Regions from separate parts of the Achromobacter sp. 1014246743 genome, predicted to be linked through region 1. Evidence: riboswitches for the same ligand, from Rfam matches in the RefSeq annotation. Region 1 holds a riboswitch; the other holds the start of a gene.
What was found. Region 1 has a riboswitch for glycine ahead of gcvT (glycine cleavage system aminomethyltransferase GcvT). Riboswitches for the same ligand answer to the same signal wherever they lie in the genome.
Positions count from the first base shown of each region.

Region 2: another riboswitch for glycine. It lies ahead of AC6LJ2_RS15520 (D-amino acid dehydrogenase); the one in region 1 lies ahead of gcvT (glycine cleavage system aminomethyltransferase GcvT).

Region 1 is NZ_JCBANA010000027.1:48,725-63,240, forward strand. It holds gene AC6LJ2_RS13460 (amidase) at 1-761, shown strand, start outside; gene AC6LJ2_RS13465 (M81 family metallopeptidase) at 839-2,314, shown strand; gene AC6LJ2_RS13470 (DUF945 family protein) at 2,529-4,499, shown strand; gene gcvP (aminomethyl-transferring glycine dehydrogenase) at 4,697-7,570, opposite strand; gene gcvH (glycine cleavage system protein GcvH) at 7,668-8,045, opposite strand; gene gcvT (glycine cleavage system aminomethyltransferase GcvT) at 8,142-9,242, opposite strand; glycine riboswitch at 9,329-9,451, opposite strand; glycine riboswitch at 9,485-9,580, opposite strand; gene AC6LJ2_RS13490 (ZIP family metal transporter) at 9,668-10,561, opposite strand; gene AC6LJ2_RS13495 (superoxide dismutase) at 10,587-11,201, opposite strand; gene AC6LJ2_RS13500 (aminoacetone oxidase family FAD-binding enzyme) at 11,439-12,641, opposite strand; gene AC6LJ2_RS13505 (arginine/lysine/ornithine decarboxylase) at 12,660-14,516, opposite strand, start outside.
Region 2 is NZ_JCBANA010000033.1:41,454-55,969, forward strand. It holds gene AC6LJ2_RS15505 (ABC transporter substrate-binding protein) at 1-1,051, opposite strand, end outside; gene AC6LJ2_RS15510 (Zn-dependent hydrolase) at 1,365-2,642, opposite strand; gene ampC (class C beta-lactamase) at 2,764-3,972, opposite strand; glycine riboswitch at 4,107-4,197, shown strand; glycine riboswitch at 4,199-4,289, shown strand; gene AC6LJ2_RS15520 (D-amino acid dehydrogenase) at 4,334-5,563, shown strand; gene AC6LJ2_RS15525 (sulfite exporter TauE/SafE family protein) at 5,567-6,310, opposite strand; gene AC6LJ2_RS15530 (SUKH-4 family immunity protein) at 6,485-7,072, opposite strand; gene AC6LJ2_RS15535 (PhzF family phenazine biosynthesis protein) at 7,086-7,874, opposite strand; gene AC6LJ2_RS15540 (alpha/beta fold hydrolase) at 8,096-8,911, shown strand; gene pdxR (MocR-like pyridoxine biosynthesis transcription factor PdxR) at 8,912-10,468, opposite strand; gene AC6LJ2_RS15550 (M24 family metallopeptidase) at 10,621-12,321, shown strand; gene AC6LJ2_RS15555 (nucleoside deaminase) at 12,364-12,858, opposite strand; gene AC6LJ2_RS15560 (SRPBCC family protein) at 13,009-13,455, shown strand; gene AC6LJ2_RS15565 (Dyp-type peroxidase) at 13,530-14,477, opposite strand.

The sequences.
Region 1 (14,516 bases):
TGACCCGCACCATCACCGATGCCGCGCTGATGATGGGCGTGCTGTCGCAGCCCGACGTGCGCGACCACATGAGCCTGCCCTTCCAGGATTTCGACTGGCTCAACCTGACCCAGGACGTGCGCGGCCTGCGCATCGGCCTGTTGCTGGACGCCGGCTGCGGCCTGCCGCTGGACCCGGAGATCCGCCAGGCCGTCGAGGCGGCAGCCCGCCTGTTCGAGGCCGCCGGCGCCATCGTCACGCCCATGAATCCCTGGATGACGCCCGATATGCTGGACGGCGTCGACCGCTTCTGGCGCACGCGCTCGGCCATCGACCTGGGTGCGCTGCCTGAGACGCGTCGCGCCAAGATCCTGCCGTTCATCCGTACCTGGGCCGAAAGCGGCGGCGGCCAGGCCGGCGAGGCCGTGTTCCGCAGCTACTACGAAACCCTGAACGTACGCGCCAGGACTGTGGCCGCCTGCGCCCCATACGACTACGTGCTGTCGCCGGTGGCGCCCGTGGTGGCCTACAACGCCGAGTGGGCTGCGCCCACCAACGACGTGGCGACCACCATGCACCACATCGGCTACACCCTGCCCTACAACATGAGCGAGCAGCCGGCCGCGTCCGTCAATTGCGGCTACACCCGCGCCGGGCTGCCCATCGGCCTGCAGATCGCGGGCGCGCGCTTTGACGATCTGGGCGTGCTGCGCGTGGCGCACGCCTGGGAGCGCATGCGCCCGGCCCAGCACCCGTGGCCCCAGCCACCCGGCGCGGCCTGATTCCTTCCGTCGGCCGGCCTTCCCGCCGGCCCTTTTGCTTTCCGGTCTTTCCCCTTTGGCAACCCACAGGACACCCCATGCGTTGGCTTCTGGCAATGATCAAGCACGAGACGAACACCTTTTCGCCCGTGCCGACCCCGCTGTCGCGGTTCTTCCGCGGCGCCCCTGACATCCTGGAAGGCGAGCGCGCCATCCGGGCCTACGAAAACACCGATAGCGGCCTGGGCGGTTACATCGAGGTGGCGCGGCGCGTCGGCGCCGAGATCGTGGTGCCGGTGGCGGCCGAATCCTGGCCCAGCGGGCCGGCCAGCAGCGACACCCACGAAGCGCTGTGCAAGCGGGTGCTGGACCAGGTCCGGCGCGGCGGCTTCGACGCCATCCTGCTGGACTTGCACGGCGCCATGGTGGCCGAAGGCGTGGAAGACGCCGAAGGCGACCTGCTGCGCCGCTTGCGCGAAATAGACCCCAAGACGCCCGTGGCCGTGACGCTGGACATGCACGCCAACATCTATGCCGACATCGTCGACAACGCCACCGTCATCAGCGGCTTTCATACCTATCCGCACGTCGATATCCGCGAGGCGGGCGTGCGCGCCGCCAACGTCATCGTGCGCACCCTCAAGGGTGAAATCAAACCGGTCATGACCTGGGCCAGCAAGCCCATGCTGCCGCACGTGATGTGCCAGGGCACGCACGCCGAACCCAACAAATCGCTGCAGGAACGCTGCAAGCAGCTCGAAGCCGGCGGCGTGCTGGCCGCCTCGGTATTCGTGGGCTTCCCGCACGCGGATATCCGCGAAGCCGGGCTGAGCGCCGTGGTCTGTACGGACGGCAACCTGGCCCAGGCCGAGCAATACCGCGACGAGCTGCTGGACCGCGCCTGGAACGACCGCGCCAAATGGGTCTTTCATCCTGAGCCGCTGGTGCCCACCATCACCCGCGCCAAGGCCATCGAACACGGGCCGGTGGTGCTGCTGGACCACTTCGACAACACCGGTTCGGGCGGCACCATGGACACCACTGCCGTGCTGGCCGAAGTGCTGCGCCAGGAACTGGACAACGTCGTGTTCTACGCGATCTGCGACCCGCAGGCCGCGCGCGAGGCGGCCGCGGCCGGCGTGGGCAACCCGATCACCCTGGCGCTGGGCGGCAAGGTGGCCATGCCCGCCATCAAGCAACCGAGCGAACCGCTGACGGTCACGGGACGGGTCAAGCTGGTGTTTGACGGGGTCTACCTGAATCGCGGCCCGATGTATCGCGGCGTGCGCAACGATACCGGGCTGACGGTGGTGATCGATACCGGCCAGGTCGAGATCGTGGTGGTCTCGCGCCACCAGGAACCCTTCGACATCAATTGCCTGCTGTCGGCCGGCATCGACCCGCTGCAAAAGCGCTACGTGGTGCTGAAAAGCCGCGTGCACTGGCGGGCGGGCTTTTCCGACATGGCGACCGACGTGATCGAGTGCACCGGCGTGGGCGTCACCACGTCCGATTATGGGCAGCTGGAATTCAAGCACGTGCGGCGCCCCATCTGCCCCCTCGACCCGCTCTGAAGCCGGTTTTGTCGACAATATGGCCGGCGCCCCACGGCGCCGGCTTTCATTTTGAAATCTTCGGTAACTGGGCGCACCCTCCACGCGCGATCTGCCTCGGTATACTCGCCCCGGTCCTTAGAGGACGATGAATCCGTCTATGCCGCTGCCCGCCTGTTTCACGGCGCTGCACCGCGGCCGGATCTGACTCGATAATCAACGACAAAGCAAAACGATGAAAAAGAGCGTAGCGATCACCTTAGCCGTGGTCATAGTGGGAGCGGGAAGCTGGGTAGGTGCCACGTGGTACACCGGCAAGCGCATTGAAGAAAGCGCCCAGCGCCACCTGGCCGAAACCAACGAAAAGCTGGCCAAGATCACGCCTTTGTTCGGTCTGCGCATCGACCAGATCAAGTATGAGCGCGGCCTGTTCTCGACCCAGGCGCGTTACGGCCTGTCGTTCGTCAAGAACGACAAGAGCCCGCAGGAAATGCCCGACGGCATGGTCGAATTCGATGCCAACATCGAGCACGGCCCGTTCCCCAAGAGCGCCCTGGCGCGCGGCGCCATCGCCCCCAAGCTGGCGTTCTTCCATGCTGAACTGGCCAAGACGGACAACGTCAAGCCGATCTTCGAGCTGACCAAGGACGTCTCGCCCCTGATCACCGACGCCATGGTCAGCTTCGGCGGCAACACCGCCTCGACCTCGAAGATCGCGCCGGTCAAGGTCACCCACGAAGGCAACTCGGTCGACTTCAGCGGCATGACCATCACCGGCACCTTCGACCGCGGCCTGCAGAGCGTCACCGCGCACGCGCAGACCGATACGCTGGCCGTGGACGGCACCAAGGGCAACGACCCGATCAAGATGCTGCTGTCGGGCCTGTCGATCGACGTCGACAGCCGCATGGGCAAGTTCGGCCTGTCGATCGGCGATTCGGGCTTCAAGATCAAGCGCACCGAGGTCTTCAAGCCTGACGCCGATGTCAAGGTTACGCTCGACAACTTCGGCTACACCGTCAAGGTCGCCGAAGATGACAAGACCATCAATGTGCAAGCCGCCTACCAAAGCGGCGACATCAACGTGAACGACGTGGCGCTGGGCAATGCCCAGGCCGTGATCAAGCTGGCCAAGCTGGACGGCGCCGCGGTCAAGCAACTGTCGGACACCTACAACCAGCTGCTCCGCCAGTACATGGCCGATACGCGCGACGAAGGCCTGAACGACGAACAGTTCCAGGTGCTGCTGGACAACGCCGGCAAGCTGCTGGCGGGCAACCCGTCGTTCAGCATCGACCCGATCAGCTGGAAGACCGCCAAGGGCGAAAGCAAGCTGACGTTCTCGCTGGACCTGGCCAACCCGCCCAACGTCAAGGACCTGACGCCGCAGGAAATCATCGTCAAGGCCATCAAGCAGATCGATGCCACGCTGGTGATCTCCAAGCCGATGGTGCAAGACCTGATGGTGCAGTATGGCGTCAAGAAGGGAGGCATGGCCGCCGACAAGGCCGCCGAGGAAGCCGCCGACAACGTGCGCAGCATGTCCGGCATGGCCGAGATGTTCAACGTGGGCAAGAACGAAGGCGACAACATCGTCGGCAAGTTCCACTTTGCCGATGGCATGGGCGACCTGAACGGCAAGAAGATCCCCGCCGACGAACTGTTCTCGGGCCTGCTCAGCGCGGCCAGCATCTCGCCCAGCGTGACGGACGACGATGAAGAATCCGAACCTGCCGCGGGCGCCACCTCGGGCATGGACGGCGACGTCGCCTCGGCGTCCAGCAGCGAGACGCTGCAGGACTTCAACGTCGACATGGTCGTCAGCATGCTCGACGACATGGGCTACACCACGCGCAAGACCGACGGCGACGAAGGTCCCGTGCTGATCCTGGACGCGGGCAGCACCGGCGCCACCGACCTGCGCATGGAATTCCTGTGCAATGACTTCACCGAGAAGTGCTACGACCTGGTCGTCACCGCCACGTACGCCACCAAGAAGCCCGCCTCGCTGAAAGCCATCAACGCCTGGAACCGCGAATACCGCTGGACCCGCGCCTACCTGGACGAAAAGAACCAGGCCGTGCTGCAGATGGACATGAACGCGGAAGGCGGTATCGGCAAGGACAACCTGCAGATCCTCATCAATACGTACTTCAGCATCACCGAAGACTTTGCCAAGACCTTGACGGCCGCGCCGGCGAAGTAAGCCCTCGCGCGCAGGCTGCCCCGCCCCCCGGGCGCGGCGGCGGATACGACAAGCAAGGGGCCGCACGCACAGTGCGGCCCTTTTTGCATCCGCGCGCAGCCGCCCCGGGTGCCACCAAAGAAAAAGCCCCGGCTTGAAACAAGCGGGGGCTGCGGTCTTGCCACGCGGGCCCGCCTCGCGGCAGGCCCGTCGCACGCTTACGCGTAGGCTTCGATCGGCAGGCAGGCGCACACCAGGTTGCGGTCGCCATAGGCGTTGTCCACACGGGCCACCGGCGGCCAGTACTTGGCGTCGCGCAGGGAAGCCACCGGGTAGGCAGCCTGCTGGCGCGGGTAGTCGTGCAGCCATTCTTCGGCCAGCAGCATCTGCGCCGTGTGCGGCGCGTTCTTCAGGACGTTGTCTTCGCGATCGCGTTCGCCGCGCTCGACCTGGGCGATTTCCTCGCGGATCGAGATCATGGCGTCGATGAAGCGGTCCAGTTCGGCCACGCCTTCGGATTCGGTCGGTTCCACCATCAGCGTGCCGGCCACCGGGAAGCTCATGGTGGGGGCATGGAAGCCGTAGTCCATCAGGCGCTTGGCGATGTCTTCGGCGCTGATGCCGCTGGTTTCCTTGAGCGGACGCACGTCCAGGATGCACTCGTGCGCCACGCGGCCGTTGCGGCCCGCGTACAGCACCGGGTAGTGGTCGCGCAGGCGGGTGGCGATGTAGTTGGCGTTCAGGATGGCCACTTCGGTGGCGCGGCGCAGGCCGTCGGCGCCCATGAGCGCGATGTACACGAACGGAATCGGCAGGATGCCGGCCGACCCGAACGGGGCGGCCGAGACAGGGCCGACGTGGGCCTCGCCGGGCAGCTTGCCCTGCTCGTTGACCACGCCCGGCAGGTACGGCGCCAGGTGGGCGCGCACCGCCACGGGACCCACGCCCGGGCCGCCGCCGCCGTGCGGAATGCAGAAGGTCTTGTGCAGGTTCAGGTGCGACACGTCGGAACCGAACTTGCCCGGCTGCGCCACGCCGACCATGGCGTTCATGTTGGCGCCGTCCAGGTAGACCTGGCCGCCGGCCTGGTGCACCAGGTCGCAGATCTCGGTGACGGCTTCCTCGAACACGCCGTGCGTGGACGGGTAGGTGATCATCAGCGCGGCCAGCTTGTCGCCGACCTGTTCGATCTTGGCGCGCAGGTCGGCCAGGTCGACGTTGCCGTTGGCGTCCGAGGCCACGACCACGACTTCCATGCCGGCCAGCTGGGCCGAGGCCGGGTTGGTGCCGTGGGCCGACGACGGGATCAGGCAGATGTTGCGCTGGTGCTGGCCGTTGGCCTGGTGGTAGCCACGGATGGCCAGCAGGCCGGCGTATTCGCCTTGGGCGCCCGAGTTGGGCTGCAGGCTGATGTTGTCGTAGCCGGTGATTTCGCACAGCGCGGCCGACAGGCGGGTGATCAGCTCGTCGTAGCCCTGGCTTTGCGAGGCGGGCGCGAACGGATGGATCAGCGCGAATTCGGGCCAGGTGATGGGGATCATCTCGGCGGTGGCGTTCAGCTTCATGGTGCACGAGCCCAGCGGGATCATCGTGCGGTCCAGCGCCAGGTCCTTGTCGGCCAGCTTGCGCAGGTAGCGCAGCATGTCGGTTTCGGATTGCACGCTGGAGAACACCGGGTGCTTCAGGATGGCGCTTTCGCGGGCCACGGCGGCGGGAATGCCGCTGGCGGCCGCGGCGTCCAGCGCGTCGATGTCGAGTTCGACGTCATCGCGCTCCAGGCCGGCGGCAAACACGTTGACCAGCGCTTGCAGGTCGGCGGCGGTGACGGTTTCGTCCAGCGAGACGGCCAGGCGGGCGCCGTCGACGCGGCGCAGGTTGATGTGCTCGCACTCGGCGGCCGTCAGGATGGCCGGGGTGGCGGCGCCGGTTTCCAGCAGCAGCGTGTCGAAGAAGGTGTCGTTGGCGACCTTGATGCCCAGCTTGCCGAGTTCGGCGCGCAGGATGGCGGTGTAGCGCTGCACGCGATGGGCGATGCGGCGGATGCCGGCCGGGCCGTGCCACACGGCGTACATGCCGGCCATGACGGCCAGCAGCACTTGCGCCGTGCAGATGTTGGACGTGGCCTTTTCGCGGCGGATGTGCTGTTCGCGTGTTTGCAGCGCCAGGCGCATCGCCGGGTTGCCCTGGGCGTCCTTGGACACGCCGACCAGGCGGCCGGCCATGTTGCGCTTGAAGGCATCCTTGCAGGCCATGAAACCGGCGTGCGGGCCGCCGAAACCGAACGGCACGCCAAAGCGTTGCGCCGAACCGACGGCGATGTCGGCGCCCCATTCGCCCGGGGCGGCCAACAGCGCCAGCGCCAGCAGGTCGGTGGCGACGGCCACCACGGCGCCTTGGGCGTGGGCCGCGTCAGCCAGCTTGCGGTAGTCGGACACCGAGCCGGTGCTATGCGGGTATTGCAGCAGCACGCCGAAGCATTCCGGCAGGCCCTCGGCTTCGTCGCCGATGGCGATTTCGATGTCCAGGCCTTCGGCGCGCGTGCGCACGACTTCGATAGTCTGGGGATGCACGTGGCGCGAGATGAAGAACACCGGGCTCTGCGACTTGGCGCCGCGGCGGGCCAGCGTCATGGCTTCGGCGGCGGCGGTGCTTTCGTCCAGCAGCGAGGCGTTGGAGATGTCCAGCCCGGTCAGGTCGGCGACCATGGTCTGGTAGTTCAGCAGGGCCTCGAGGCGGCCCTGCGAGATCTCGGGCTGGTAGGGCGTGTAGGCCGTGTACCAGGCGGGATTCTCGAGAATGTTGCGCAGGACCACGTTGGGGGTCTGCGTGCCGTAGTAACCCTGGCCGATGTAGTTGCGAAAGACCTTGTTGCGGCCGGCGATCTGCTTCAGTTCGGCCAGCACGTCGGCTTCGCTGCGCGAGGGCGGCAGCGCCAGCGGGGCCTGGCTGCGGATCTTGGGCGGCACGACTTCTTCGATCAGGGCGTCCAGGCTGGCGCTGCCGATCACGGCAAGCATGGCGGCCTGGTCGGCGTCGGAGGGGCCGATGTGGCGGGGAATGAAGTCGGTGTGGGTGTCTAGGGCGCGCGACATGGAGGGATCTCGGGGTAGCAGGTGTCGTCGGGGGACGAACGGTGATGCATCTTGCGGACGGGCGCGACGCCTGGCGCCGCCGCCCGCCCGGACAGGCTTAGCCGTTGGCGACGGCTTCGTAGCCGGCAGCGTCCAGCAGCTTGTCGGCATCGGCGGCGTTGACCGGCTTGATCTTGAAGATCCAGGCCGTGAAGGCCGATTCGTTGATCAGGTTGGGGTTGCTTTCGAGTTCGTCGTTGAATGCGACGATTTCGCCGGCGACCGGGGCGTAGATGTCGGAGGCGGCCTTGACCGACTCGACCACGCCGGCGGTTTCGCCTGCGTTCAGCTTGGCGCCGACCTTGACGTCGCCGACGAAGACCAGGTCGCCCAGTTGGTCCTGGGCGGTATCGGTGATGCCGACGACAAACACGTCGCCTTCGGCTTTGACCCATTCATGGGACTGGGTGTACTTGCGATCGGTGGGCAGACTCATGGGAACTCCTGAGGGATTCGGGTAGAAGAATGGTGTTGCGCGCCTCGCGCCGGCAGCCCGCCCGCCACGGGGGGCCTGCGGCGCGAAGCTTCGAGTTTACGAGTGTTCGACGGCTTTGCCGTTACGGACAAACGGCAGTTTGCAGACCAGGGCGGGCACCCATTTGCCGCGGATGTCGACCTCGACCGTATCGCCCGCGGCCACGCCTTGCGGCAGGCGGGCAAAGCCGATCGATACGCCCAGCGTGGGCGACATGGTGCCGCTGGTGAGTTCGCCGGTGCCTTGCGCGGTGCGCACGGCCATGTGGGCGCGCATGACGCCGCGTTCCTGCAGCTTCAGGCCGACGAAGGCGGCGGGCGTGGCGAATTGTTCCAGCGCGTCGCGGCCGATGAAGCGGCGCTCGGGGTTTTTCAGGGACACCGTCCAGGTCAGCGCGGCCTCGCCGGGCTGGGTCAGTTCGTCCATGTCCTGGCCGTACAGGTTCATGCCGGCTTCCAGGCGCAGCGTGTCGCGCGCGCCCAGGCCTGCCGGGCGCACGCCCTGGGCGACCAGGTCGCGCCACAGCTGCACGACGTCGGCAGCGGGCAGCACGATTTCAAAGCCGTCTTCGCCGGTGTAGCCGGTGCGGGCCACCAGGGTGTCGTCGCCGATGCGGGCGGCCACGAACGGGGTCAGCGGTTCACTGGCGGCCTGCCAGGCCGGGCGCGCGGCCCAGACCTTGGCGCGGGCGTTGGGGCCCTGCACGGCGACCATGGCCAGGTCGCGGCGCGGCGTGATGGTGACGTCGAACTTGCCGGCCTGCTTGACGCGCTGCATCCAGGCCATGTCTTTGTCGGCGGTGCCGGCGTTGACGACCACGCGCCATTGGTCGGCGGCGAAGAAATAGACGATCAGGTCGTCGATGACGCCGCCTTGCGGGTTCAGCATGCAGGTGTAGAGCGCCTTGCCCGGCACCGTCAGCTTGGCCACGTCGTTGGCCACCAGGCGCTGCAGGTAGGCAAAGGCATCCGGGCCGGTGACGTCGGCGTTGAGCATGTGCGAGACGTCGAACATGCCGGCGTCCTGGCGCACCGCGTGGTGCTCTTCGAGTTGCGAGCCGTAGGCCAGGGGCATGTCCCAGCCGCCGAAATCGACCATGCGGGCGCCGGAGGCGATGTGTTCGTCGGCCAGCGGGGTGCGTTTGAGGGTTGCGGACATGCAGGGGACTCCGGAGCGGCAGCGGTGCCAGGGTTACGGAATGCCGCTGGCAGATGGGCAATGCGCCCCCGCACAACGGCTGAATCTTCCGCCCCTCTGTCCTTTTGCCTGAGAGTTGCCCCGCGTGGCGGGTTTGCACCTTCGGCGCCTGGGCTGCGCGCTATGTCCCTGATTGGGCAGCGGCGCCAGGTCTCTCCAGAGTGCTGTTTTGCCGCGTCCGCACGGCATAAACCGGGACAGGGCAAACATGTGCGGTATGGGATACCTGAGCGATTCCGGGCGAATTGCGCCTTCGGCGGCGGCTGCGGTTAACAGCCGCTCTCTCCCGCAACATGCGTGACAGCGCCGAAAGCATACCGCGAAACGCCGGCTTCGCCCAGCGCCGCGCGGCCTGTCACCGGCGGCCCGCAACCTGTTCGCAACGCCTAGCCCAGCGCCGTGTCCAGCAGCATCATCAGCACGAAGCCCAGCATCAGCCCGCAGGTGGCATAGACCTCGTGTCCCTTGCGATGCGATTCGGGGATGATTTCGTGGCTGATCACGAACAGCATGGCGCCCGCCGCGAATCCCAGGCCCCAGGGCAGCATGGCCGCCGACCAGCCCACCACCGCCGCGCCCAGCACGGCGCCGACCGGCTCGACCAGGCCGGACAGCATGCCCAGCGCCACCGCGAACGAGCGCTTGTAGCCGGCGGCGATCAGCGCCACGGCCACCACCAACCCTTCGGGGATGTCCTGGATGGCGATGCCGGTGGCCAGCGCGGTACCGCGCACCGGATCGTTGCCCGCGTAGCCCACGCCGATGGCCAGGCCTTCGGGCAGGTTGTGCAAGGTAATGGCGAAGACGAACAGCCAGGTACGGCGCAGCCGATGCGCCTCGATGCCTTCGCGGCCCTTGATGAAGTGTTCATGCGGCAGCAGCCGGTCCATCAGCAGCAGCGCGGCCGCGCCCAGCAGGATGGCCGCACCGACGGTCAGCCCGGCTCCCCAGGGGCCGGCGCCCTGCGATTCGGCTGCCGCGATGCCCGGCGCCACCAGCGAGAACGCGCTGGCCGCCAGCATCACGCCCGCGCCGAAGCCGAACATGCTGTCCTGCATTTTCTGGGGAATGGTGCGCGCGAAAAGAATGGGCAGCGTGCCCGCCGCGGTGGCGCCGGCGGCGACCATGCCGCCCAGCAGCGCGTCCGCCACATGGGGTGCGTGCACAGCGAGATAGACCCACAGCTGATGCAGGCCCAGGCAGGCGACCAGCACCGCCAACGTCCAGACACTGACGCTGGTGGCTGCGGGCCGGATGCGATGACGGCTGAATGTGTTCATGGACCTGCCCTCGCGCAATGCCGGATCAGCCGATGGCAGCGGCGTAGCGGCGCGCCACCTCGGGCCAATTGACGACATTGTAGAAGGCGCCGATGTATTCCGGCCGGCGGTTCTGGTACTTCAGGTAGTAGGCGTGCTCCCACACGTCCAGGCCCAGGATGGGGGTGTTGCCCTGCATCAGCGGGCTGTCCTGGTTGGCGCTGCTTTCCACCACCAGCTTGCCGGCCGGGGTGACCGACAGCCAGGCCCAGCCGCTGCCGAAGCGGGTCAGCGCTGCCTTGGTGAAGGCCTCGCGGAACGCGGCCAGGCCACCCAGTTCCGCATCGATCGCGCGGGCCAGCGCGCCATCGGGCTCACCACCGCCCTGCGGCGACATGACGGACCAGAACAGGCTGTGGTTGGCATGGCCGCCGCCGTGGTTGCGCACTGCGCCGCGGATCGCCTCGGGCAGTTGGTCCAGGCGGGCCACCAGGGCTTCGACCGGCTCGTCGGTGGCGATACCGGCGCCGTCCAGGGCCGCGTTCAGGCTGGTGACGTAGGTCTGGTGGTGCTTGCTGTAGTGGATTTCCATCGTCATGGCGTCGATATGGGGTTCGAGCGCGTCATAGGCGTAGGGCAAGGTCGGCAGGGTGTAGGCCATGGCATGTCTCCGTCAGGACGGCGCCGCCGAAAGCGGGGCCGAATCGATTATCGAAAACATAAATGATATGTATTTTTATTTGATATAACAATGGTGGCGTTGCCGAGGCTGTCATGGCGGCGGGCGATGCGGCCCGCCGGCCGCGTGGACACGGCCAGTGGCGGCCTGGCCGATCGCTGCCGTGAAACCGTCCGAGAATGAAAGCGAAGCGGCGGTCCGCGAACGCGGGCGCCGCGCCTACAGCGCCTTGCCGCAGGCCACGCCCGAGGCCCAGGCCCACTGGAAGTTGTAGCCGCCCAGCCAGCCGGTGACGTCCACGGCTTCGCCGATGAAGTACAGCCCGGGGGTGGTCTTGGCCTGCATGGACTTCTGGTCCAGCCCGCGGGTGTCGACGCCGCCGCGCATGACTTCGGCCTTCTTGTAGCCGGCGGTGCCGCTGGGCACCAGCGTCCATTGGTGGATGTCCTGCGCCAGCGCGCGCAGGGTCTTGTCGGGGGCATCGGCCAGGCGCAGCGCCGCCAGGCCGGGCTTGCCGCCCTGCTCGGCCAGGTGCAGCCAGCGGTCGGCCAGGCGCTTGGGCCACAGGCCGGCCAGCACGGTATGCAATTGCTGGCGGTTGCCGGACTTGGACGCCAGCAGCTCGTCGGCCAGGTCGCGCCCCGGCGCCAGGTCGATGACGATGGGTTCGCCCGGCTTCCAGAAACTGGAGATCTGCAGAATCGCCGGGCCCGACAGGCCTCGGTGCGTGAACAGCAGGTCTTCGAGGAATTCGCCGCGGGTCTTGCCCTGCCCGGTGTGCAGGTTGACTTCCAGCGCCACGCCGGACAGCTCCGCCAACGGTTGCCATTGGGCCGCGTCGAAGGTCAGCGGCACCAGCGCGGGGCGCGGCTCGACCACCTTCAGGCCGAACTGGCGCGCCAGCTTCAGGCCGAAATCGGTAGCGCCCAGCTGCGGGATCGCCATGCCGCCGGTGGCCACCACCAGCTTGGCGGCCCGGATGGGGCCCTGGCTGGTGCGCAGTTCGAAGCCGGCCTCGCCATGGGCCACCTCGGCCACCTGGCAGCCCATGCGCCACTTCACGCCGCCCGCGTCACATTCGGCGCGCAGCATCTCGATGATGGATTCGCTGGAATCGTCGCAGAACAGCTGGCCACGATGCTTTTCGTGCCAGGCGATGTGGTGGCGCTTGAGCAGCGCCAGGAAGTCCTGCGGCGTGTAGCCCGACAGGGCCGACCGGCAGAAGTGCGGATTGTCGGACAGGAAATTGGCCGGGCCCGCCCCGATGTTGGTGAAGTTGCAGCGGCCTCCGCCGGAGATGCGGATCTTTTCGGCCAGGCGCTCGGCATGGTCGACCAGCACCACCCGCAAGCCACGCTGGCCGGCAACCGCTGCACACATCATGCCAGCGGCGCCGGCGCCGAGAACGGCAACATCGAACATCGGAACAGTCGGCCCGTATCAGTCTTCGATCAGGCAGTCGACGTAGTAACGCTTTTCGCCGTCCGGACCCACTTCATCGGCCAGGCCGTGGATGTAGGTTTCGAAGCCCGGGAAGCGCTCGTTGAACTCGCGCGCGAACTGCAGGTACTGGACGATGGTGCGGTTGAAGCGTTCGCCCGGAATCAGCAGCGGGATGCCCGGGGGGTACGGCGTCAGCAGCACGCCCGTGACGCGGCCTTCGAGCTGGTCGATGTCCACACGCTCGACCTCGCGGTGCGCCATGCGGGCAAAGGCGTCGGACGGTTTCAGCGCCGGCACCATGTCGCTCAGGTACATCTCGGTGGTCAGGCGGGCGACGTCGCGCGCACGGTAGGCCTCGTGGATTTCCTGGCACAGATCGCGCAGGCCCATGCGCTCGTAGCGGCGATGGTCTTTGCAGAAGTCCGGCAGGATGCGCCACAGCGGCTGGTTGCGGTCGTAGTCGTCCTTGAACTGCTGCAAGGCGGTCAGCAGCGTGTTCCAGCGGCCCTTGGTGATGCCGATGGTGAACAGGATGAAGAACGAGTACAGGCCGGTCTTTTCGACCACCACGCCGTGCTCGGTCAGGTACTTGGAGACGAGCGCGGCGGGGATGCCGGTTTCGCCGAAGCTGCCCGACATGTCCAGCCCCGGCGTGATGACCGTGGCCTTGATCGGGTCCAGCATGTTGAAGCCTTCGGCCATTTCGCCGAAGCCGTGCCAGTGGTCGTTGGCTTCGAGAATCCACTCGTCGCGGTTGCCGATGCCTTCGGACACCAGGCGGTTCGGCCCCCAGACCTTGAACCACCAGTCGTTCTTGCCGAATTCGGATTCCACCTTGCGCATGGCGCGGCGGAAGTCCAGCGCTTCGCGAATGCTTTCCTCGACCAGCGCGGTGCCGCCCGGGGGTTCCATCATGGCCGCGGCCACGTCGCACGACGCGATGATCGCGTACTGCGGCGAGGTGGACGTGTGCATCAGGTAGGCTTCGTTGAAGACGTTGCGGTCCAGCTTGCGGGTTTCGGACTCCTGCACGATGATCTGCGAGGCCTGCGAAATGCCGGCCAGCAGCTTGTGCGTCGAGTGGGTGGCGAACACCATCGCGTCCTGGCTGCGCGGGCGGTCCTGGCCGATGGCGTGCATGTCCTTGTAGAACTCGTGGAACGCAGCGTGCGGCAGCCAGGCTTCATCGAAGTGCAGCGTGTCGACGTAGCTGCCCAGCTGCTCTTTGATCATTTCCACGTTGTAGATGACGCCGTCGTAGGTGCTCTGCGTCAGCGTCAGGATGCGCGGGTTCTTGTTCACCGCTTCGCGCGCGAAGGGGTTGGCCTCGATCTTCTTGCGGATGTTGTCCGGGTGGAATTCTTCCAGCGGGATCGGGCCGATGATGCCCAGGTGGTTGCGCGTGGGGCGCAGGAACACCGGGATCGCGCCCGTCATCGTGATGGCGTGCAGGATCGACTTGTGGCAGTTGCGGTCCACGACGACCACGTCGCCCGCGGCCACGTTGGCATGCCACACCACCTTGTTCGAGGTGGACGTGCCGTTGGTCACGAAATAGCAGTGGTCGGCGTGGAAGATGCGCGCGGCGTTCAGTTCCGATTCGGCGATCGGGCCGGTGTGGTCCAGCAGCTGGCCCAGTTCGTCCACGGCGTTGCAGACGTCGGCGCGCAGCATGTTCTCGCCAAAGAACTGGTGGAACATCCGGCCCACCGGGCTCTTCAGGAATGCCACGCCGCCCGAGTGCCCGGGGCAGTGCCACGAATAGGAGCCGTCCTGCGCGTACTTGACCAGCTCGCGAAAGAACGGCGGCGGCAGGCTGTCCACGTAGCTGCGCGCTTCGCGGATGATGTGCCG
Region 2 (14,516 bases), on a different contig from region 1:
GGGGCACCGTGCCCTTGGGCTCTGCCATCATGCCGCCCAGCAATTGCTTGAGCTCGCCCCGGTTCACGCACAGGTTGGCGGCCTGGCGCACGCGCGGGTCCAGCCACGGCGAGCCCTCCTTGAACGACAGCTGCCATGGCCATACATGCGGCTGTTCATTGGAGTAGATGATGAACCCGCGGCTCTTGATTGCCTCGAAGGCGTCGGAAGCCGGCGCCTCGATCCAGTCCACCTGCCCCGACATCAGTGCGGCCGTGCGCGAATTGGCCTCGGGCAACGGCAACATCACCACGCGGTCGATCTTGGGCCGCCGCTTCTCGTCCCAGTACAGATCGTTCTTGACCACTTCCAGGCGCTCACGCGGCACGAACTTCGACATCTTGAATGGCCCCGTTCCCGAAGCGTCCGCGGCAAACGCCGCCCACGCCTTTTGCGACCGCTCGGCCGGGTCAGTCACCGACGCCGGCACCTCGGCCAGCTTCTTGTTCCATTGGGCCGGCGACGCCATGAACAGATTGGCCAGGTTGATGGGCAGGAAGGAATCGGGCTCGGACGTGGTCAGCTCCACCGTCAGGTCGTCGATCTTGCGCGCCGACACCAGCGTAGGCATGCGCGACGCCGTGACGCCGACCTGGCTGGGATCGAACTGCGGCGCCTGCTTGTCCAGTACCTTGCCCACGTTCCACACCACGGCGTCGGCATTGAAGGCTGACCCATCGTGGAACGTCACGCCCGGACGCAGCTTGAAGACCCACTTGGTCTTGTCCGCGGCATCCACGTCCCAGGACACGGCCAGGTCGGCGATCAGCACGCTGGGGCCGTCCTTCCTGGACAGGTCCCATTGCGTCAATCCGTCGTACATCGGAATGCCGGTAAAGCGGTTGCCCTCGAAACCCTGGTCGGGCTGGCCCAGGGTGCGGGGAATGTCGCCTGCGGTCATGCCGATGCGCAGGACTTTTTCGGCGTGGGCTGCGCGGGGTGCGATCCCGACGACACCCGCCAGGGCCAGGGCGGCGATCAGGACGTTGCTGCGGATACTTCGCGTCTGCATTGTGATTCTCCGAAGTCTTGAGGGGCATGAAGCCGTCATGAGGAACCAGCACCGGGCCCGCCCCGCGCAGGCCTGTCAGGCAGGTGCACAGTGCTGGTACACAATTTTTGTACAAGCAACTTCCATGCCATTGATCGCAGATTTGACGAAGTACAGGGGTAAATACGGAGTCCGCGCGGAAAATCCGCCCCCCGCGGGCAATATCGAGACGCCAGCCATCCGCCCGCACGAAGACGAGCCAGCGGCCACGGGTGAGCCGCGCCGGGGCAGGCACCAAGGCGGCGCAGCGCGCCCGCTCTTGGTGCGCCGGGCGTTACGCCGCCACGCCCGCCTGCGCCAGCATGGCGCGCAGCAGGACGTTGCATCCTGCTTCCAGGTGATCGGGGCGCGCGTCTTCGATCTCGTTATGGCTGATGCCGTCCTTGCAGGGCACGAAGATCATCGCCGCCGGGGCCACCCGCGCCATGTATACGGCGTCGTGTCCCGCGCCGCTGACCACCTCCATGGCCGACAAGGACAAGTCCCTTGCGCCATCCCGCACCGCCTGGACCAGCGGCTGCGCAAACGGCTGCGGCGCGAAGTACACCACCTGCTCCACGTGCGCCGACACGCCGCCGCGCCGGGCCGCGGCGTCCACCGCGGCGCGCAAGGCAACGTCCATCGCCGACAGCGTCGCGTCATCGGCGGCGCGCAGGTCCACCGAGAGACTCACGCGGCCCGGAATGACATTGCGGGAATTCGGGAACACGTCCATCCAGCCTACGGTGCCACGCGCGTTCGGGGCGTGCGCCAGCGCAATGTCGTTGACCGCGCGCACCAGGTCCGATGCCGCCAGCAGCGCATCGCGCCGCAACGGCATGGGCGTCGGACCGGCATGCGCTTCCACGCCGGTCAGCACCACGTCGTACCAGCGCTGGCCCAGCGCCGCCGTGACCACGCCGATCACGGTGTCTGCGGCCTCCAGCACCGGCCCCTGTTCGATATGCGCCTCGAAATAGGCGCCCACGCCATCGCGCACCGCCGGGGGAACGGCCGCTGCGCCGGCATAGCCGATCGCGGTCAAGGCGTCACGCACGCTGACGCCGTCGCGGTCACGCTGCCCCAGCGCATGGTCCAGCGTAAAGGCGCCGGCGTACACGCCCGAGCCCATCATGACCGGCACGAAGCGCGATCCCTCTTCGTTCGTCCACACCACCAGTTCCAGCGGCGCCTCGGTCTGGACACCGGCGTCGTTCAGCGTGCGCAGCACTTCCAGGCCCGCCAGCACGCCGTAGTTGCCGTCGAACTTGCCGCCGGTGGGCTGGGTATCGATATGGCTGCCCGTCATGACGGCGGGCAAGGCATTGTTGCGGCCCGGACGGCGCGCGAAGATGTTGCCGATGGCGTCCACGCGCAGCTCGCACCCCGCCTGGCGCGCCCAGTCCGAAAACAGGTCGCGGCCCTGGCGGTCCAGGTCGGTCAGGGCCAGCCGGCAGACCCCGCCCTTGTCGGTCGCGCCGATACGGGCCAGATCCATCAACGACTGCCACAAGCGCGCACCGTCCACGCGCAGATCAGCCAGGGAATCGAAGGCAGTAGAGGCAAGGGTCATGCAAGCTCCTGATACGCGAAGGGGACGTCGCCACGCCGCGCGGGCGGGCGGAGGATCGGCCATCGAAAAATAATGGCTGGTGTACCAGGCGCTGCAAATACACAATCGCGCTGAATCAGGCTCACTGTACAGGCGCGTTCGGGCTATCTGTATAGGTCAGAATCCGCAACGCCAACCGCACGCGGGCCTCGTTGGGATAGTTGCGGTTGGCCAGGATCACGATGCCCAGCTTGCGCGACGGCACGAAGGCCACGTAGGCGCCAAAGCCGTTGGTGGCGCCGGTCTTGTTGATCCACACCGCCTCCTGCGGCGCGCTCGGCGGCTGCACGGCCTGCACGGGCAGGGTTTCGAACGCCACCTTGGCCGAGTTGCCGGCCACCAGGTCATCCACCGATACCGGGTAGCGGTACTGCTCCCAGATCAGGTCCTGCGTCATCGCGCCCAGCTGGTAGTAGCCGGTATGCGTGGCCGCGATGGCGCGCTGGATGGCGGCATCCGCGGGCGCCACGCCCAGGTTCACCTCGACGAAGCGGATCATGTCGCGGGCGGTCGATTTCACGCCATAGGCCTCGTCCGCCAGCACGCCCGGATTCAACCGCACCGCCGCGTTCTGCTTGTTGTAGCCCCAGGCGTAGTCCGGCATTTTTTCAGGCGGTACGTTCACATAGGTGCTGCGCAGCCCCAGCTTGGGAAACAGGCCCTGCTCCAGCGCCGCCACGTAGGGCTGGCCCAGGCTGCGCGCCGCCACCACGCCCAGCATGCCGATGCTGGGATTGGCGTAGGTGCGGTGCGTGCCGGGCGCGTACTGCGGCGTCCAGGCCTTCAGGTAGGCCATCAACTGGGCCATGTCCTGCACGGCGTCCGGCACCTGCAAGGGAAAGCCCCCGGCCGTGTGCGTGGCCAGGTTGATCAGCGTGGTCTTGGCAAAGTCGGTGCCTTGCAGTTCGGGCACGTACCGGGCGGGGCTGTCGCCCAACGACAGTTTGCCCGAGGCCTCTGCATAGCCCGCCAGCGTCACGGTGAAGGTCTTGCTGATCGAGCCCAGCTCCAACAGCGTGTCGGGCGATACCGGCTTGCGCGGTGCGCGCGAGGCATCGCCGTAGTTGAAAAAGCGCTGCTCGCCGTTGCGGGTGACGGCGATCGCCATGCCGGGGATGTCGTACTGGCGCATGACCTCGGCCACGGCAGCGTTGATCGCCTCGTCAGCGGCCCGCGCCGACACGGCCGCGGACACCGCTGCCGCGGGCTGCCCCGCCGCCAGGGCGGGTCCGGCGCCTGCGGCCAAGGCCAGCAGCCCCATCGAAGCACGGAGTTTTTCTCTCAGGCGCATGCCATTCTTCCTGTCGTGTCATACCGGCTGGCGCCGGCCAAATGGCCGCCCAGTGTAGGACGAATTTGACGCATCCTGGTACTAACCCTAAGTCTCGTCCGACCGAAATTTTGGCTATCCTGCTCCGGTCGATTCAAAACCCCGCAGAAGAGACTCGCCCCCGTGGCGGGCGCCGACGGAGCAACCGCCCCGGAAACTCTCAGGCAACAGGACTGCGCGGTGTAGACAATCTGGAGAGAGGCGCCAGGCGCGCCCACCGAAGGGGATCCCGCGGCGCTCGCCGCCCGGGTGAAGCTCTCAGGTACCAAGACAGATGGGGTGCTGCTGCCGGTTGGCCGCAGCCACGCTATCTGGAGCCACCATGCCCCGCATCGCCATCATCGGCGCCGGTATCACCGGCGTCACGTCTGCGTACGCCTTGAGCAAACTGGGTTACGACGTCACGGTCTACGACCGCCAGCGCTATCCCGCCATGGAAACGTCCTATGCCAACGGCGGCCAGCTGTCCGCCAGCAACGCCGAAGTCTGGAACAGCGCCGCCACCGTCATGAAGGGCCTGCGCTGGCTGGGGCGGCGCAATGCGCCGCTGCTGCTCAACCCGCGCTTCAGCTGGCACAAGTATTCGTGGCTGGCCCAGTTCATGGGACAGATCCGCAATTACCGCCAGAACACCATCGCCACCACCCGGCTGGCCATCGAGGCGCGCCAGCACCTGTACGCCATGGCCGAGGAAGAAGGCATCGACTTCGACCTGGAACGGCGCGGCATCCTGCACATCTACCACGACGCCGCCAGCTTCGAGACCGCACGCCGCGCCAACGCGCTGCTGCGCGAAGGCGGACTGGAACGCCACGCGGTCACGCCCGACGAAGCACGCGCCATCGAGCCCGCGCTGCAAACGGCCTGCCACGGCGGCTTCTACACGCCGTCCGATGCCACCGGCGACATCCACAAATTCACCAGCGGCCTGGCCCGTGCCTGCGCGCGCCGCGGCGTGCGCTTCGAGCAGGACGCCGACATCCGCGCCATCAGCCGCGACGGCCTGCCCTACGTCTTGGACATTGCCCGCGAAGGCGGCACGCAACACGAACAGCACGAGGCCAGCGCCATCGTCATCTGCGCCGGCGCCGCCAGCCGCCAGTTCGCGCGCCAGCTGGGCGACTCGCTGAACATCTACCCGGTCAAGGGCTATTCCATCAGCGTGCACCTGGACGAGCCCGACAGCCGCGCTGCCGCCCCCACCGTCAGCCTGCTCGATGAAGCCGCCAAGATCGTCACCAGCCGCCTGGGCGACCGCTTCCGCGTGGCCGGCACGGCGGAATTCAACGGCTTCAACATGGACATCCGCGCCGAGCGCATCCAGCCGCTGGTGGACTGGACCCGCAAGCACTTCCCCGGCGTACGCACGTCACGCGTGGTGCCCTGGTGCGGCCTGCGCCCCATGACCCCCAACATGATGCCGCGCGTTGGCCCGGGCAAGCGGCCCGGCGTGTTCTACAACACCGGGCACGGGCATTTGGGGTGGACGCTGTCGGCAGCGACGGCGCAGATGCTGGCGGCGAGTGTGCGGGACGGGGTGTCGCTGGCGTAGCGCCTACCGCGCCAGCAACTGCGGCACCGAAGACGCCAGCAACGTCAGCCCCGAACACGTCAGCAGGCCCAGTACCGTGCGCCGGAACGTCACTTCGGAAATGCCGATGTACAGGCGGGTGCCCAGCAGCGTGGGGATCAGCATGGCCGGCGCCACCACCGCGAACATGGGCGCCATGTCGCGGGTGACGATGCCGGTGGCCAGGTAGGTGGCCATCGTCACCGACAGCATCGCCAGGTTGAAGTTCTGGATCACGGCGCGCTGGGTGTCCTTGTTGAAGCCGCGCAGCGTGCACCACAGCGTGGGCACGCTGCCCGCGAAACCGCCGATGCCGCCCAGCACGCCGCCGACCATGCCCACGGCGCCATCGCCCAGGCGGTTGCCGCCGATGCGCGGCAGCCGCTGCGACATCAGCATGACCGGGCACCACAAGGCCAGCAAGGCGCCCAGCACCGCCTTGAACCAGTCCATGTCCAGGTGCGGCAGCACCAGCACGCCCAGCGGAATGCCGGCCAGGCCGCCCGCCAGGAAGGGCCACAGCAGTGGCCAGTCAAAGCCCCGGCGCACCGAAAACACGGCCAGCAGTTGCCCGGTCAAGGCGCCGAAGACGGCCAGAGCGGCGGCCAGGCGCGGGTCCAGCACCCAGGCCCAGAACGACATGGCCACCATGCCGAACGCAAAGCCCGACAGGCCCTGCACGAAGCCCGCCACCGCCGCGCCGATCGCCACCACCCATACCGCGTCCATGCCTGCTGTCTCCTTGATTCCGGGGCCGGTTGCGGCCTCTTGATGTCATGACCGGGGATTCTAGGCAGGTGCGGCGGACCGGGCTATTTGAAGTGCTGATGAGGGAATAGGTTTTCGATGATGGCGCGCCGAAGCCTCGCGCGCGCCGTCGCACCCGATCCGCAAGCGTTCCGGCTAGCCTTGCAGGACCTCGTAGAAGCTTTCGGCCTCGCCCCGGTCGCCCAGCACGGTGGTCAGTCGGTCGAGCACGGCATCGCGGTAGGCCGGCTTGATGTCCCAGTCGTCGTCGCGCAGGTCTTCGTCCGCGTCCAGGTAGATCTCGCCCACGGCGGCCAGGGCGGCGGCCAGGGTCCAGAGGTCGGGCGCGATGTCATCGGGTGCCCATGTGCCGGTGCCGTGCATCGCATACAGGATGCGGCCGCTGCCCGTGTCCAGAATGAAGGGGTCGGCGTTCAGGTCGGCGATGACCAGCCAGTGGTCCTGCCAGGCCGGCACCCGTTGGCCGTTCGAGGCATCCCAGCGGTAGCCGGCCTGCAGATCCCACAGGCGGCTGAGCGCGGGAAAGCACACATTGGTTTCGGACAGCGTGACGCCGACCGGGCCGATGTGCGCGTGATAAGTCTCGCCCAACGGGCCGATGCGGGCATAGAAATCGGCCAGCGCGTCGGGCAGCGGGATGTCGCCGCGCCATTCGTCGCGGCCTTGCGGGCGAAGTTCACCGAAACGGGCAAAGCGGTCCCGCAACGCGTCGATGTCGATCATGCTGGCCCTTGGGTCAAAGGTAGATCGTGCCACGCAGGTACAGCGCCGCCTGGCCGCTGATGATGACGCGGCCGTTGCCGGGCAGTTCGCATTGCAGCTGCCCCTTGCGCGCCCCGCCCTGCTCGGCCGTCAGCGTCGTCTTGCCCAGGCGCTCGGCCCAGTACGGCGTGAGCGAGGTGTGGGCCGAGCCGGTGACGGGGTCTTCGTTGACGCCCACGCGCGGGCCGAACCAGCGCGACACGAAGTCGTAGCGCGTGGACGGCGCCGTGACCGCCACGCCGCGCACGTCGAACGCGGCCAGCGCCGAGAAATCAGGCTTCAGGCCGTCGATCAGGGTTTCATCGTCGATGACCAGCAGGTAGTCGTCGGTGCGGTACAGCGCCCGCGCGTCCTTCAAGCCCAGCGCTTGCAGCAGCGCGGCCGGGATGGCCTCGGCCACCGGTTGCTTGACGGGGAAATCCATCGCCAGCGCCTTGCCGGCGCGGCGCACTTGCAATTCGCCACTGCGGGTCGAAAAGCGCAGCAGGTCGTCCTGGACGCCCAACTGTTCGAACAGCACCCAGGCCGTCGCCAGCGTGGCGTGGCCGCACAGGTCGACCTCGACCGCGGGCGTGAACCAGCGCAACTCGTAGACATCGCCCTGGCGCACGAAGTAGGCGGTTTCCGACAGGTTGTTTTCTTCGGCAATGCGCTGCAACGTCGCGTCAGGCAGCCACGCGTCCAGCGGCACCACCGCGGCGGGGTTGCCGCCGAAGGGAGCGGCAGTGAAGGCGTCTACTTGGTAAAGGTCGAGCTGGGGCATGGGAAATTCCTGTGTCGTACGCGATGAAGCAGCCGTTATTTTGCTACAAGGCGCCGGGCGGGTGCTTGCGGCGGGTTGTCCTGGACTGCGCGTCTGGATTTTTCCAGACACTGGATTTTCGCCCGCCGACCCGATATGATGATGCTTCTTTCAAGACGCCCTCCCGGTCCGCCGGGAGGGCGTTTCTTTTGGCTTTTTCCAACCCAGAAGGAACCCTTGAAATGACCCATCTCCCCTCCTCCCGTTCGAACGTCGGCAACGACACCGCCGCGGCGAGCCTGTTGGGCTTTGTCCGCCACGGCCACGGCCCGGAACCCGTGCTGGTGCTGCACGACTGGCTGGGCGACCACGGCAACTACGCCGCGATGACGCCCTATCTGGACGGCGACGCCTGCACCTATGTGTTCGCGGACCTGCGCGGCTATGGCCTGTCGCGCCATCTGACGGGCGCCTGCTCGGTCGATGAGATCGCCGCCGATTGCCTGGCGCTGGCCAACCACCTGGGCTGGCCGCGCTTTAGCGTGCTGGGGCATTCGATGACGGGCATGGTCACGCAGCGCCTGGCGGCGAATGCGCCGGACCGCATCAAGCGGGCGATTGCCGTGTGCCCGGTGTCGGCCGCGGGCCATCGGCTGGGCCCGGACGCGTATGCGTTCTTTGCCAGCACGGCGCACGACGACGAGGCCTTTTGCCGCCTGATGCAATACGTGACCGGCGGCCTGGGCCGCGGCTGGGTGCAGGCCAAGCTGCGGCGGCATCGCGCGTCGGTGGCGCCCGCTTGCCGCATTCCCTACCTGGACATGCTGGTCCACACGGATTTCGTGGACGAGGTACGCGGGCTGACGACGCCGTACCTGGTGATCGTGGGCGACAAGGACCCGGGGCTGGACGAAGCCGCCATGCGGCAGACGTTCCTGGCGTGGCATCCGAACGCCCAACTGCGGGTGATGCCGAACTGCGGCCATTACCCGATGCAGGAATGCCCGCCGGCGTTTGCGGCGCTGATCGAGGCGTTCCTGGCGGACAAGGCCATCTGATCAGGCGCCGGCCCCACGCAGCAGCGCCCCCACCTGTTCCAGTTCGGCCTCGCTACGTGCGCTGTAGCCGATGACCACGCCGGGCGGCATTGTCACGCGCAGGCAGAAGTCGGCTACCGACTGGATGCCGATGCCGCGTGCCTGTGCACGGCGCAGCAGGTCCGCCAGGTCCCTGCCGGGCGGCAGCCACCACACCAGGTGAAAGCCCGCCTGCTCGCCGCTGACCCGCAGCGGCGACGAGCCTGCGGCCAGTTGCAGCAGCCGCAGCAGCTGGTCGCGCCGGGCCGCGTAGACGGGCCGTACACGGCGCACGTGGCGGGCGAAGCTGCCGTCTTCCAGGAAGTTGGCCAGCGTCATCTGTTCGATGATGCTGTTGGACCGCCCCGTGGTGTGGCGCGTCCGCGTGAACGCCGCCACCAGCGGCCGCGGCAGCACCGCATAGCCGATGCGCAGCGCGTTGAACAGGGTCTTGTTGAAGCTGCCGCAGTGGATCACGCGGTCGGCGCTGTCCAGGCTTTTCAGGGCGGCCAGCGGGGCGCTGTCGTAGTTGAATTCGCTGTCGTAGTCGTCTTCCAGGATCCAGCTGCCGGTCTGCGCGGCCCAGTCCAGCAGTTCCAGGCGGCGCGACACGGGCATGGTGACGCCGGTGGGCGACTGGTGCGCGGGCGTGACGTGCACCAGCTTGACGCCGCGCTGGCGGCGGGCGCTGGCCACCGAAAAGCCGTGCTCGTCGATCGCGATGGGCGTGATGCGGCGCGTGTACTGGCTGAACAGCGGCACGGCGTTGAGGTAGCCGGGGTCTTCCACCAGCACCTTGTCGTCCTGCGACAACAGCACGCGGGCGCTCAGATCGATGCCGTCGCGGATGCCGGTCAGCACCACCACCTGGTCGGCATCGCAGGCGATGCCGCGCGCCGCGCCCAGGTAACGCGCAATCTGCTCGCGCAGCGGCTGCCAGCCCTGCGATTCCTCGTTGGCCAGTTGCGACGGCGTGACGCGCTGGGCGCTGGCCGCCAGCCCCTTGCTCCATGCCGCCATCGGGAACAGCGAGGCGTCGGCGCTGCGGGCCGTGAAAGGCGGCTCTGAACGCGGCGGCGGTACCGGCGGCAGGCCGGTTGCCGGGCGTACCGATACGGCACGCGGTGACGGAGCGGATGCGCCAGGCGCTGCCGGCGTGGACGGGCGGCCGCCCCCTTGCGCCGCCTCGCCGGGCAAGCCATCGCGAAAGAAATTATCGGGAATGACCGCCGCCACATAGGTGCCCGACCCGACCGTGCCCGCCGTATAGCCTTCGCTGTGCAACTGATCGTAGGCAGATTCGACGGTGGACCGGGCAATGTGCCAGCGTCCGGCCAGGCTGCGGGTGGACGGCAGCCGGCTGCCCGAGGGCAGCACGCCTTTGAGGATGCGCTCGCGGATCTGGCGATAGACCCAGGTCTGCTTGGATTCCCCGGCCCGGGGCGGGTCCAGCGGCAAGTCCAGGCTGGCTTCCTGGCGCGGCACCCGCGAGGCGCTGCGGCGGGCGGCCTGCCGGGTGCCGCGTGGGGGGACGGACAACGCGTCAGGCTGGGCGGCCGAGTCGGAGCCCCGTGGCGCTTCCCGCAAAAGTGGCTTGGTCATATTCATAAAAATGGCCCTGGAGACAAAGCCATTCTATCGCTACATTGCGCTCCATGCGCCCCCCACGGGTCTATCAACGGAAACGCGCCATGACCACGCCCTCCCTGTACACCATCACCCTTGATACCGGCCACTTCACCACCGACGGCACGACGACGCTGCTGGACGCCGCGTTGGCCCAGGGGGTGCCGGTGCCCTTTTCCTGTCAGCGCGGCGAATGCGGCTCGTGCCGGGCCACGGTGGTGGACGGCCGCCACGAACGCCTGGCCCCGCCCACCGAACGCACGTACGTCACCGCCGACGATGAACTGCTGATGTGCCAGTGCCGCGCGGCGGGCGACCTGGCGCTGCGCTTTCCGCATTGGCGCGAACCGGCCCTGCAAGCGCAACGCCGCGAGGCCGTCGTCGTGTCGCGCGTGCCGCTGACCGAAGACGTGACCCAGCTGATCGTGCAGGTGCAGGGCGAAGACGCCTTCGCCTGGCAGCCCGGGCAACACGTCGAATTCCTGCTGGAAGACGGCAGCCGGCGGCCTTTTTCCATTGCCAGCCTGCCGTCGGCCGCGGGCCCGGCCCGGCTGGAATTCCAGATCCGCCGCATGCCCGGCGGCGGCTTCACCGAACGCCTGCTGCCGCGCCTGATGCCCGACGACACCCTGGCGCTGGAAGGTCCGCTGGGCGGCTGCACCTGGCCCGACGAAGGCTGGCCGGACGACATCGAACACCTGGTGCTGCTGGCCACGGGCACGGGCTATGCGGGCGTATACCCGATCCTGATGGCCGGGCTGCAAAGCCCGGCCATCAAGAGCGTGACGCTGTACTGGGGCGGCCGCTCGGCCGACGACTGCTATGCCGCGCCGATGTTGAACGCCCTGCTGGCCAAGGGCGGCTTTCAATGGCATGCGGTGGTGCCGCAAGACGACGCCGGTGCGACCCCGCAGGCCCACGCCTACGTGCAGGACAGGGCCGCGGCCGCCGACCATGACTGGGCCCGCACGGTGGTCTATGCCTGCGGCAACCCCGCCATGGTGCGCGCGGCGCGCGACCGGCTGCGCCAGGCCGGCCTGCCCGACGACCGCTTTCTGTCCGAAGCCTTCGTGCCCGCGACCGGCGCCGGCCCCGTCGTGGCGCCCGCCCCGGCCCACCCGTGGGAACGGGTCAGCCCGCGCTTCACCATGGACGGCATCCTGCGTGCGCGGCGCCGCTCGCTGACGGCCGTGCGCGAGATCGCCGCGCTGATACGGCCCGGCATGACCACGCGCGAAGCCATCACCGCGGCCGACGCGCACCTGCGCCGCATGGGCGCATCGCACAACTGGCATCCGACCTACGTGCGGTTCGGCGCCGATACGCAATCGCCCACCGTGCATCCCACCGACTTCCAGCGGCGGCTGGGCGACAAGGACATGTTCGTGGTGGACATCGGCCCGGTATGGGACGGCTATGAAGGCGACTACGGCGACACCTTCGTGGTGGGCGCGGACGCCGACCGCCAACGCTGTGCCGAGGCCGCCCGCCAGGTGTTCGCCCGCACCCGCGAGGCCTGGCTGCAGGGGTTGAGCGGCGCGGCCCTGTACGACCGCGCCGAAGACTTTGCGCGGGAACATGGCTGCGAACTGGTGCGCGAGATTCCCGGCCACCGCGTGGCGGATTTTCCGCATGCGTTGTATGGCAAGCACCAGTTGGCAGACGCCGACTTCGTGCCGGCCGATGGCATCTGGGTGCTGGAGATCCAGGTGCGCGACCGGACGCTGCCGATCGGCGCGTTCTACGAAGACGTGCTGCTGCGCTAGGCGGCCGGGTCGGTCAAGCCCGTCAGGCGGGTCAGCCCCCCATCAGGCCGACCCCGCACCCGCCGGCCGCTGGCGCGCCCGGTGCAGCGCCCCGACCTGCTCGGCCAGTTCGTCATCCGGCCCGTCCACCGGCGTGTCGGTGATGACATCGGTGATGCGCAGCGCCTTGACCCGCGGCGCGGGAAAACCCAGTTCCTGCATCCACGCGCTCAGTTGCGGGGTGGAACTGGCGTAGACGATGCGGCCCAGCCCGACCCAGCCGTGCGCGGCGGCGCACATGGCGCAGTGCTCGCCCGACGTATACACGGTGCTGGCGGCGCGCTGGGCGGGCGTCAGGTTGGCGGCGGCCCACCGGGCGATCTCGAATTCCGGATGGCGCGTGTGGTCGCCCCCGGCCACGCGGTTGCGGTCTTCGAACAGCACCTGGCCGTCGGCCGACAGCAGCAGCGAACCGAAGGGCTCGTCGCCCTGCGCCAACGCCTGCCGCGCCAATTCGACGCAGCGCGCCAGGTAGGGTTTGTCTTGTGCCGTGATCATGCCCATGCTCCTTTTGCCTGGCGCCCGGGCGGCCATCCCGCGCGCCCCGACACCCTAGGGTTTGTCCTGATCCGTGTCCTGTCGATTTGCGGGAGGCTCATGCGTCGAGCCAGTACACCCCCCCACTTTCCCTTCAAGGCGGAAATGACCATGACGACAGGAACCGTAACTTTGCACCGCGTGCTGCGCGCCGCCCCCGACCGCGTGTACCGCGCCTTTCTCGAACCCGACGCCATCGTGCGCTGGCTGCCCCCGTATGGCTTCACCTGCCTGGTCCACGAACTGGACGCCAAGGTGGGCGGCTCGCACCGGATGTCGTTCCGCAATTTCGGCACCGGCCATAGCCACGACTTCGGCGGCAAGTACCTGGAACTGGTGCCGAACGAGAAGATCCGCTACACGGACCAGTTCGACGATCCTAACCTGCCGGGCCAGATGCAGACCACCATCACGCTGCGCAAGGTGTCCTGCGGCACGGAAATGACCGTGGTGCAGGAGAACATCCCGGCGGTGATACCCACCGAGATGTGCTACCTGGGCTGGCAGGAATCCCTGACCCAGTTGATGCGACTGGTGGAACCGCAGATTCCGGATTGACGGCGCCTGGCTGCGGGGGGTGCGCGGGCGGCCGCGCGCCCTCATTCGCCTGGCGGCCGCCCCCGCGATGCGCGTCAGCTTTCGCGTTCGGCCAGCGCTTCCAGCAGCTCGGCCGACGGCGCGAAGAACAGGCCGCCGGTGACGGCGCGGCTGTAATCCAGCAGGCGGTCGTAGTTGCCCGCCGGACGGCCGACGAACATGTTTTCCAGCATCTGCTCGATGGGCGCGGGCGAACGCGCGTAGCCGATGAAGTAGGTGCCGAATTCGCCCGAGCCCGGGCGGCCGAACGGCATGTTGTCGCGCAGGATCTTGACCTCTTGGCCGCCCTCGTCCAGCGTGGTCAGCGAACTGTGCGAATACGACGGCTTGACGTCGTCCGGCAGTTCGACGTTGGTGAGCTTGCGACGGCCGATGATGCGTTCCTGCTGCTCGGTCGGCAGCGCTTCCCAGGCGGTCATGTCGTGCAGGTACTTCTGCACCAGCACGTAGCTGCCGCCGGCGAACGCCGGGTCTTCGTCGCCGATCAGGGTGAAGTCGGCCAGCTCGAAGCCCTGCGGGTTTTCGGTGCCGTCGACGAAACCGATGATGGCGCGGCGGTCGAAATAGCGGAACCCATGCACTTCGTCGACCACCTTGGCGGCCGTGCCCAGGCCGGCCACCAGCAGCGTGGCCAATTCGAAACAGGCGTCCATGGCTTCGGCACGGATGTGCAGCAGGATGTCCCCGGGGGTGGACACGGCTACCCGGTCGCCCGAACCGAATTCGCGGAACGGATGCAGCGAGGCCGGGCGCGGCGCGCCGAACAGGGCGTCCCAGGCGGCGGAGCTGAAGCCGCAGATACAGGACAGGTCGGCCGCGACGGCGCGAGTGCCGACCGTGCGGACCAGCGCGGCGACGTCTTCGCACCAGGCGCGTACGGTGGCGGCGTTGTCGGCGCCGGGGTTCAGCGTGGCGACCAGGAAGATCGCGTAGCGGGCGTTGGGGCTGAGGACGGCTTGGGGTTCGACGGGTTTTTCGGACATGGAATATCGGGCTCGGGAACGGCGGGAAGGAAATGCGCT